2 regions of the Bacillus sp. THAF10 genome follow, and region 1 is predicted to be linked to the other one. Evidence: riboswitches for the same ligand, from Rfam matches in the RefSeq annotation. Region 1 holds a riboswitch; the other holds the start of a gene.
The links. A riboswitch is a leader RNA that binds a small molecule or an ion and turns the genes downstream of it on or off. The one in region 1 is predicted to bind cobalamin.
Positions count from the first base shown of each region.

Region 2: it holds a riboswitch for cobalamin, as region 1 does, so the genes downstream of both, FIU87_RS03585 (DUF4430 domain-containing protein) here and FIU87_RS12050 (DUF4430 domain-containing protein) in region 1, are expected to answer to the same signal.

Region 1 covers NZ_CP045403.1:2,306,326-2,310,758, forward strand. The annotation lists gene FIU87_RS12035 (hypothetical protein) at 1-1,222, opposite strand, end outside; gene sigX (RNA polymerase sigma factor SigX) at 1,212-1,748, opposite strand; gene FIU87_RS12045 (ECF transporter S component) at 1,994-2,545, opposite strand; gene FIU87_RS12050 (DUF4430 domain-containing protein) at 2,548-2,973, opposite strand; cobalamin riboswitch at 3,116-3,317, opposite strand; gene FIU87_RS12055 (ATP-binding protein) at 3,415-4,433, opposite strand, start outside.
Region 2 covers NZ_CP045403.1:645,349-649,781, forward strand. The annotation lists gene FIU87_RS03570 (ABC transporter permease) at 1-60, shown strand, start outside; gene FIU87_RS03575 (hypothetical protein) at 168-794, shown strand; gene yiaA (inner membrane protein YiaA) at 906-1,373, opposite strand; cobalamin riboswitch at 1,576-1,771, shown strand; gene FIU87_RS03585 (DUF4430 domain-containing protein) at 2,008-4,433, shown strand, end outside.

The DNA.
Region 1 (4,433 bases):
CTAGTTGCTCATTCAATATGATATTGCCAATCTTACCATTTTGTTCAGATTCAAATATTATCCCATTCATGTTAAATTCCTTCGCTACCATCATCATGGCCTCAAGTGCGAAAATGGTTTCCTCATTGTCTTCTAGTATGGAAGAATTGGCAAAAGTTATGATAACTACATTATCTTCTACTCTCACACCCTCGACTATGATGGAAGCTGGAATAGACGGTTCTACTCTACTGTAACTCGCTTGCTCAGGTACCGTTTTCATGGCATTGAGGGTATCTCCAATCGCCTTGTAATGCATTTGCGATGGTACTAATAAAGGTACCTCACCTACTTGATATTTATAGTACGCTCTTCTAGGAAGTGGTTCTATTAGAAGCGGTTCATTATAAACATGATTACCTATCTCTACATTCTTGGTAGAACCATTATTTGCTATCACAATTCGTTGATAGTTCCATCGGAATGTTTCCTTCAACTCCCGTTCAAAGGCCGTATTTTGCAGAGAAGATAAACCTTTGTTCATGCCTGCAATATCAATCACTGGACCTGAACTACCTCCTGATTGTTCGCTCACTTCTCCTCCATCATTCATCATAGGAGAAATTGTTCCATACCGATCGTAATCTATCTTTTTCCGCACATTATTTAATGCCTGTATATAGGTTGTGTCTTTTTCTTTTGGATGAATGACGGTGAGTGGAACTATGAAAGGACCATCTCCGTCTGTTTCAGCGGTAGAAACACCAACTGTGACCGTCATTTGTGTTGTATCATCTAAAGCGGTGACAAGAAACGTTTTTTCATCAGGTTGATTCATTTCCGCAGCGGCAAACTTCCCTTCTTTTTCGCCGTCACCTATAGAAGACTCTACTTCTTCCTCTTTATGTGTTGTTTCCATGGCTACGTTAGCATCTGCACTTTCCTCTTCTTCGCTCATCGTCGCCTTATCTTTTCCACTACTTTCATTAGTAGAATCAAAGCTAGTATTAGAGCCACTAAATCCTAAGTCTGTGTTCATTTGATTCATAAACATCGGTACCGCTATTGCTAAAAGCATTAAAGCTGCAACTAACGCGATCGATGGCATTATTTTTGATTTTTTTGGCATTCTTGTTATCTCTGGTTGAATGTTTCGATATATATCTTTTACTTCACGATCATCTTTTATTTTTGGCATTTGCCTTAATAGTTTCTCCACTTGCTCGTCGTCTTTATGACGCATTGCTGTTACCTCCTTTCTCTTGAAGCTCTTCCATAGACGTCTTTAATACCTTCAACGCTCGGTGTTGCGTTGTTTTCACCTTGCTTTCTGTCCAACCTAGGACACTTGCTGTTTCTTGAATAGATAAAGCCTGTATGTACCTCAGTACCAGCACTAGTCGATGATCGACCTTGCATTTATCGAGACATCGGTACATTTGTTGTACTTGCTCATTTTGTAAGGCAATTTCTTCTGGCAATGGAGAACTATCCTTTACCTGTTGTTTGTTCCAGTCAAAGGTCTCAAGTAGTTTGTTTTTCCATCCTTTTTGTTTACGGAAGGAATCGATTGCTACATGCTTTGCTATCGAAAAGAGCCAGGTTTTCTCGCTGCTTTTCCCTTCGAAACTATCATAAGAACGCAAAACCTTTATATAAACTTCTTGAACGAGGTCCTCCGCTTGCTCTTTATTATTCACCATATAAAACAAGAATTGGTATAGATCCTGGTGATATTTTTCATAGAGCTCTTGAAAAACGGTTTTCATCATTTCCCTCCGTTCATTTTATTAGTCGTATATTATAGTAAAAAAGTTACATTACAAATATATTAAAAAAATTACAATTTGAACAGCTATTTTTGGAAGGTTTTTCTTGTGCTTTTGTGACAAAATTCCTTTATTTTTCTCATTATAATAAAAGTTTTCTGCAGATTATAGGGGAATATGGTAGGATTTTCATGAAAAAGTCAGAAAAAACCGCCACATCAGGAGAGAGTGGCGGCATGATTAAGCTATTTTTTTGAAAAGCTTTCCATCTGAAAATTTGGTGTTTCTTCTTTTCTTTTCAACATAAACCCTGCTTTTGATTGCAGCAGTTTAGAGAGAATTGGGTAGAGCACGATAAAAAAGACGACATTTCCGACTGCATGATTAATATCAAAAGGTAGTCCTGCAAGATAATATGGCAAAAACGGTGCATTACCAACTACCATATTTTGAATAGCAAACACTACTCCGAATAGCAGCCCGCAAGCTCCTGCAAAAATCGAAAGCAGAAAGACAGGAATTTTTCTTTTCCACAACCCAAGCATGCCACTCATCAACCCAATGGCGGACCATGCAAAAATTTGTGTCAACGTCCACATTCCGCTACCAAGAACCAGATTGGAAGCAAAAGTGGTTCCAGCAGCTAACACAACCCCTGCAAAGGGCCCCATCCAAAAGGAACAAATAATGATGATTGCCGTTACAGGTTGGACATTAGGAATGGAGGCAAATGCAATTCTTCCTACTACACAAAGTGCAATTAGCATTCCAAGCAGCGCAATTTTTTTTGTTGCCATTTTTACTCCACCTTTGTGTAGGTAAAATGAACTTCGTCGTTCTCCTCTAATATGTGCTCATTGGCTCCAACCATTAAGTCTTCCCCGTTTACTTTAATATGCCAGTAATAATCTGATTCTTCTTCAGAACCCTTCCCATCTATTCCAACAATAAAACCGCCGCCAAACCCTGTTGTAAGGTCAAAATTACGGTCCATCACATCCATCAAGGACTCGCCTTCTTCAAACTCCATGCTGTCTTCACTTATCACTTCACCATCTTCATCTGTGAGTGTAATTTTAGTAGAAAGAGAACTTTCCTCCGATTGAGACTGATTTTCTGATGGTGCAGCATTATTTGTATTTGTATTTGTTTCGTTTGTTGTCTCAGAACAACCTCCAAGTACCAAAAGTAGTGCTGCAAATAAACTAATCCAAGCTTTTTTCATGTGTCATTTCCCCTTTATGTAATGGTGTAACAGCAAATAAAAAACCCCATCCAACGACGTCGGATGAGGAAAAAAGCGGCATAATAAGCAATGCTAACAAAAAGAATATGCCGTTTCTCCTCTCAACCCCCGAAGCATTGAAACTGTTCATGGTATAACTGGCAGGTCTACTGACTCATGCTTCCTCCTACTTTGAGCCTTCCCATATGGGGACCGTTAATTACAGCCCATTCATACAGTGGTCATCTCATTTCGTCCACATTTACAGTTGCGGGGACAGTTTTGGCTTTTCACCAAATTCCCTTTTAAGTCACCGAAGTGACACCAATTACTCATTTGCTATTCAATTTTATTCTTTTTCATATTACAAGATATTCCTGCTAGTGACAAGAGAATGTTTCATAGAAAACAAGATTTTTCGCTATCTATCCCCAAGCTCCTTCATTTTTCACAGGGAATAAACAGAGAAAATGTCGTACCTTCACCTAATTTGGAATGAACGGTAATATTTCCTTTATGTGCTTCAATGATGTTTTTCACAATAGCTAGGCCAAGACCGGTTCCTGCTCTTCCTCTAGTTCGGGCTTTATCTGCTTTATAAAAACGTTCAAAAACAAATGGAAGATCCTCAGAAGGTATACCCTGTCCAGAATCTTTCACATCAATTTTCACACCATGCGTTAAAACTTTTACTTTGATCAAAATACTGCCGCCATCTTCAGTATGACGAATTGCATTGTCAACTAGGTTGGTCATTACCTGCTCCATACGGTCAACATCTATCTCTATTTCCCGTGATCCATCCATTTCTGTTTGAAGACGTATGGACTTTTCCTTTGCTAACCCTTGAAACTTTCTAGAGATTTTTTCTATGAACCAGACCAAATCGACGTTTTCATAGTTTAGAGAATGATGACCGGCTTCCATTCGCGCAAGATCTAATAGGTCATTGACAAGCCTGCCCATTCGTAAAGACTCATCATAAATGACGGAGGCAAGCTCTTTTTTCTCTTCGGCAGTTTCCGCGATATCATCTACAATTGCTTCACTATATCCTTGAAGCATTGCTATTGGTGTACGTAGCTCATGGGAAACATTAGCAATAAAGTCTTTTCGCAGTTTATCAAGTCTTCTTTCCTCTGTCATATCTCGGATAACTGCAACAGCTCCCCTGATATGTGTGTTCGTATAAAGCGGACTCATCACAATAACCCATGTTCGCCCTTGATAGGTTAACTCGATGCTTTGTTCTTTCTCAACTGAAACTGCGCGCTGAAACATAGTCTTCACTTCTTCTGGGAGGTCTTCTCCACTAGCATTTCCTTCTTGATAAAACCAAGCCTGCAAGAATTTTTCTGCTGGGGGGTTTGTTACAAGGATTGTACCATCTTTACTTAAGGTAATAACACCATCTGCCATACTGCTAAGAATATTGGCTAAATGTTCTTTTTCTTGGTTCA
Region 2 (4,433 bases), 1.7 Mb from region 1:
TACATCATCTTTATGGTCCTGTCGTTTCTGTTCTTCCAGAAGCGGGATGTTAGTATATAAATAAAGACAGAAGGGCAGGGGGCGGTTCTGCTGGTTCCATCGTTTAATATCGATGAACCGCAAGAACCGTCCCCTTTGTTCCCTTATTTTAAAAGGGGTTGTTTTATTTGCAGTATACAAATCATCATATGAATCTCATGCAGTTTTTTGAAGGATATGTTCGCAATTATAGAAGGTTAAATTTACATGGCGGGCATAATAAATCGATGTTTACTCAGCGTGAGATAGATTATTTTGCAAAGCTTGGGGAATTGCTAGGTTTTGACTGTTTCGTAGAAGATTCCAAGTTTGATAAAGGGAAAAACAGATCGCGACCAATGGATCTTTCGTGGTGGAAGTGGGACCAACGAATAGATAAAGAAAATTATCACTATTTATCCTTACATTTAGAAAGAGAAAGCTTATGGAAAAAGGACGAAGGTACGATTGAAAAGCTCTTTTCTGAAACCGAGGAAGGATATGTTCCTCATCATGTAATTGCAATTCAATTTGTGGAGTCCAAAGAACGTATACCTTACTTAAATCGTTTAGTGAGAGAGAAAAATGAGCAGCAACAATCTAATGTTTTGATGATTTATAGATTTCTAGACGATGAAAATGGACTGGAAAACGTTTGGGCATATCATATTCAACCAAATAATGTCGAGTGTGTGAGAAAAGCAGTTTGCATGAAAGACCAGATGGATTATTGGTTGATGTGTTTTGAAGAGGAGAAAGTAGAGGTTTATAGTTAAGGCTGTTTTCGCAAAACTTTGTTGCTACATCGTATAGTTAAGACACCAAGGGGACGATTCTCTTGGTTCATTCGCTTGATGGCGATGAACCGCAAGAACCGTCCCCTTGTCTTATTTTTCTCTAGCGTTTTGTGTGTCGCGGATGTTCTTTTGGATGGTGATGGCGGAAAAGATGCTTAGTACGAACGCCATCGCGTAGAAGCCTTTTTCGCTTAGGATGATACTGCCGGCATTGTATAGACCAATTGCCATGAGCGAGATAGCGATGATGAGTGCTAACCAGCTGATTCCATAGTAGAGTGCAGTTACTGCGATGCCTTCCTCTTTGTCACGTACTGCTTTTTGCAGAGACACAGCTGCATACAGACCGAATACTAATACAGCAAAATAATAGCCTTTTTCATTCAGCTCCATTTGTGCATTGAACAGTCCAATGAGATACGCGGATACCCCGACTGTAAATGCCGCCCAGCTAGCTCCTTTATAGGCCGCAGTAGGCTCTCCTTCTTTTCTTTCTTCCTTTAGCTTTATCTTTTTCTCGTCTGCATTTACTACTAGACTTTCATTGCTATCAGGCATTTAACTCTCCCCTTTGTTATATTTTTCCTATATCTCCACTATAATATGTTTACAAAATTTAGTATAGAAAAATTTTGAAAATACGGTTCTGCTGGTTTATGGAGGTAGATAGTGTGGAACATCAAGAACCGTTCCCTAGTTTCTCTGTTTCACCAATTTATGTTGATTTATGAAGATATATGAAATAATATGGAAGTAATTTAATAGAAAGCTAATTTATGGTTTTGCTGAAAGCGTTTGCTTTTGGTAACTAAGAGGGAAGTTGGTGTAAGTCCAACGCGGTCCCGCCACTGTATTGCTGAGTACCCTATCATATCCACTGTTTTTTTAAAAAATGGGAAGGAGATAGGATGCGATGAAGCTAAGCCAGGAGACCTGCCATGAATTACTCTAAAAATCTCACGGAGCATGGGATAGGAGATGGGCTGGCATTTTTACATAATTTTTTTTGTATGGGGAATTATTGATAAATGCGTTATTAAGAACATCTTTCTTTCATTCTATGAGAAAGGTGTTTTTTGTTTGTTCATCAACCACCTTTCACCGAGAACATTGAAGGTAGGTGGTAGTTAAAAATTATTGTTTGTTGTCAGAAAGAGAGAATCATCAATTTGTCTAAAAGGGAGAATACAAAATGAAAAACAAAAGGTGGAATAAATATTTTGCGTTCGTTTTAAGTATTTTACTTGCTTTTACATTAATTTTACCAAGCAATATTGCAGCTCAAGAAAATAGTAACACGGAGGGGTCTGTTACCATTTCTGTAGAAAAATTCACCTTGGGTCAGGGGTATTTTACAGAGCCTATAACTATACCTTTATACGAAGGAGAAACAGTTGGTCACATCGTTGCAAGAGTACTAGGAAGTGGCAATTACAATAAGGGCAAGGATTCAGAGAGTATCGTTTACCTTGCAAACATTAGAGATAATGATTCAAGTCCCGTTACCATTCCGCAATACATTTTAGATGAGGCTGGTACGATTGAGCCAAAACAGGATCCAGAATGGTTAGGAGAGTTTGACTATACGTGGATGTCAGGCTGGATGTATCTTGTGGACAATGAAATGGCTCCAGTTGGTATGTCTCAGTATGATCCAGAAGACGGAGATGTTATCCGCCTGCAATTTAGTGTTCATGGATGGGGTGCAGATATAGGGTTTGGCTGGGATGGATCCTATATCGATGCAGCAGATAAAGACGCTTTAACTGCAAAAGTAGCAGAAGTTAACAGTCATCCTGATAAGGCGGCATTATTATCAAATACGATGGTTTCAAAGGCGTATCAGCATGCCTATGATGTCTTGGAGGATATGGAAAGTAGCCAGACAAGTGTAAATCAAGCGCTTGAAGACCTTCATACCGCGCTGGTTTTGTCCGCTGTCGATAAGTCGGAGTTAAACTCCGCGCTTACGACTGCAAACGAAAACATTAAGAGTGTGAAAGTTAGTGAAGACGGAGCACAAGTGCATCCATCGGATCATTGGGTTACGCAAGCAGCACACTCAGCGTATGCTCAGACGATAGAGGTAGCAAAGGCTGTTGAGGAGAATCAGCAGGCCTTTCAGCCAGAAGTAAACTCTACGTTACAAGCATTAACTACTGCAACCAACACCTTTAATACAGCAAAAAAGAGTGGAACAAAAGCTGAAGCTAACACATTTACGCTTGCTGACATCGAAGCTGCGATAAACAAAGCGGTAGCTCAAATTCTTTCATCTGGCGTTAACAGTGAATGGGAGGCTATTGGCATTGCTCGATCTGGTGAAAAGGTTCCTATTAGTTATTATGAGGATTACTTTTTAACCAATATTGAAAATCAAATAAAATCTGCTAGTAGAAAAAAAATTACCGACATTGAACGATTAACGATTGCCTCAAGTGCGTTAGGAATAGAAGCAACTGACGTAGATGGAATCAATTTAGTAGAGCAGATTTACAGCAGTGCGGATTGGCCAAGTGGTGCGGATTCCATGACTGCTCAAGGGATTAATGGTCCTATATTTGCCCTGATCGCTTTGGATAGCCACGATTATGAGGTCCCAGGTGATGCAAGATGGACAAGAGAAAAGCTAGTAGACTATATTCTGCAAAAGCAAAATCCTGATGGCAGCTGGTCATTATTCGGGACTTCTCCGAGCTATGATTTAACAGCGATGGCCCTAATCGCACTTGCACCACACCAAGAAGGGGAGAAGGTACAAGCAGCGATTGAGCTTGCAGGAACATTTTTATCAGAGAAACAAGGTGAAAGCGGAGGATATGATGACCCATGGAATGGTGGTGTATCTAGTGAAACAACCTCTCAAATGATCATCGCTCTTTCCAGTCTTGGAATGGATCCAACCTCTGAAGGGTTTACAAAGAAAGCAAACAATCTTATCACCAATTTGATGACATTCCAGCATGAAGATGGAGGATTTAAACACCTTGTTAAAGATACATACGCAAATGGGATGGCTACAGAACAAGCGTTGCAAGCCTTAATAGCTTACAAGCTTTTCTTAAAGGATGAAGGCAGATTATATCAGTTTAAAAAAGAGATACAAGAAACGATCGAAGTTACTCCGGTTATCGAAAATGGAACTACGACCTTGAATGTGGAGAATGTGACGCAACTAGCAGATCAGGGGAAGATTGTTGTTCAGCTAAGCACAGACACGGTGAAAGTCCAAATTCCAACAGCATTATTAAATGTACTCCTTGAAAAAAATGCATCGATTGAACTTGTGGCGGACGAGGTTAAGCTCGTAGTTCCGGTACCCGTTTTTGCAAAAGATGCAGATGGAAGCATCGTGATTAATAAGCTTGCGGATGATGAAAAGTCCTACAGTAATGTGTATGATTTTTCCCTTGTTCAATTTGACAAAAAAATGGAGAGCTTCAAAGAAAACCCTGTGACGATGTCTTTCAAGCTAACGAAGGCTCAAGATGATGAGCGTTTAGCGATTTTCTATCAAGACGAAGAAGCGGAGCAATGGATGAAATTAGGTGGAGAGCAACAAGGCGCTTATTTTACAGGCAAAACGGAGCATTTTAGTGCGTTTGCTGTATATGCTGA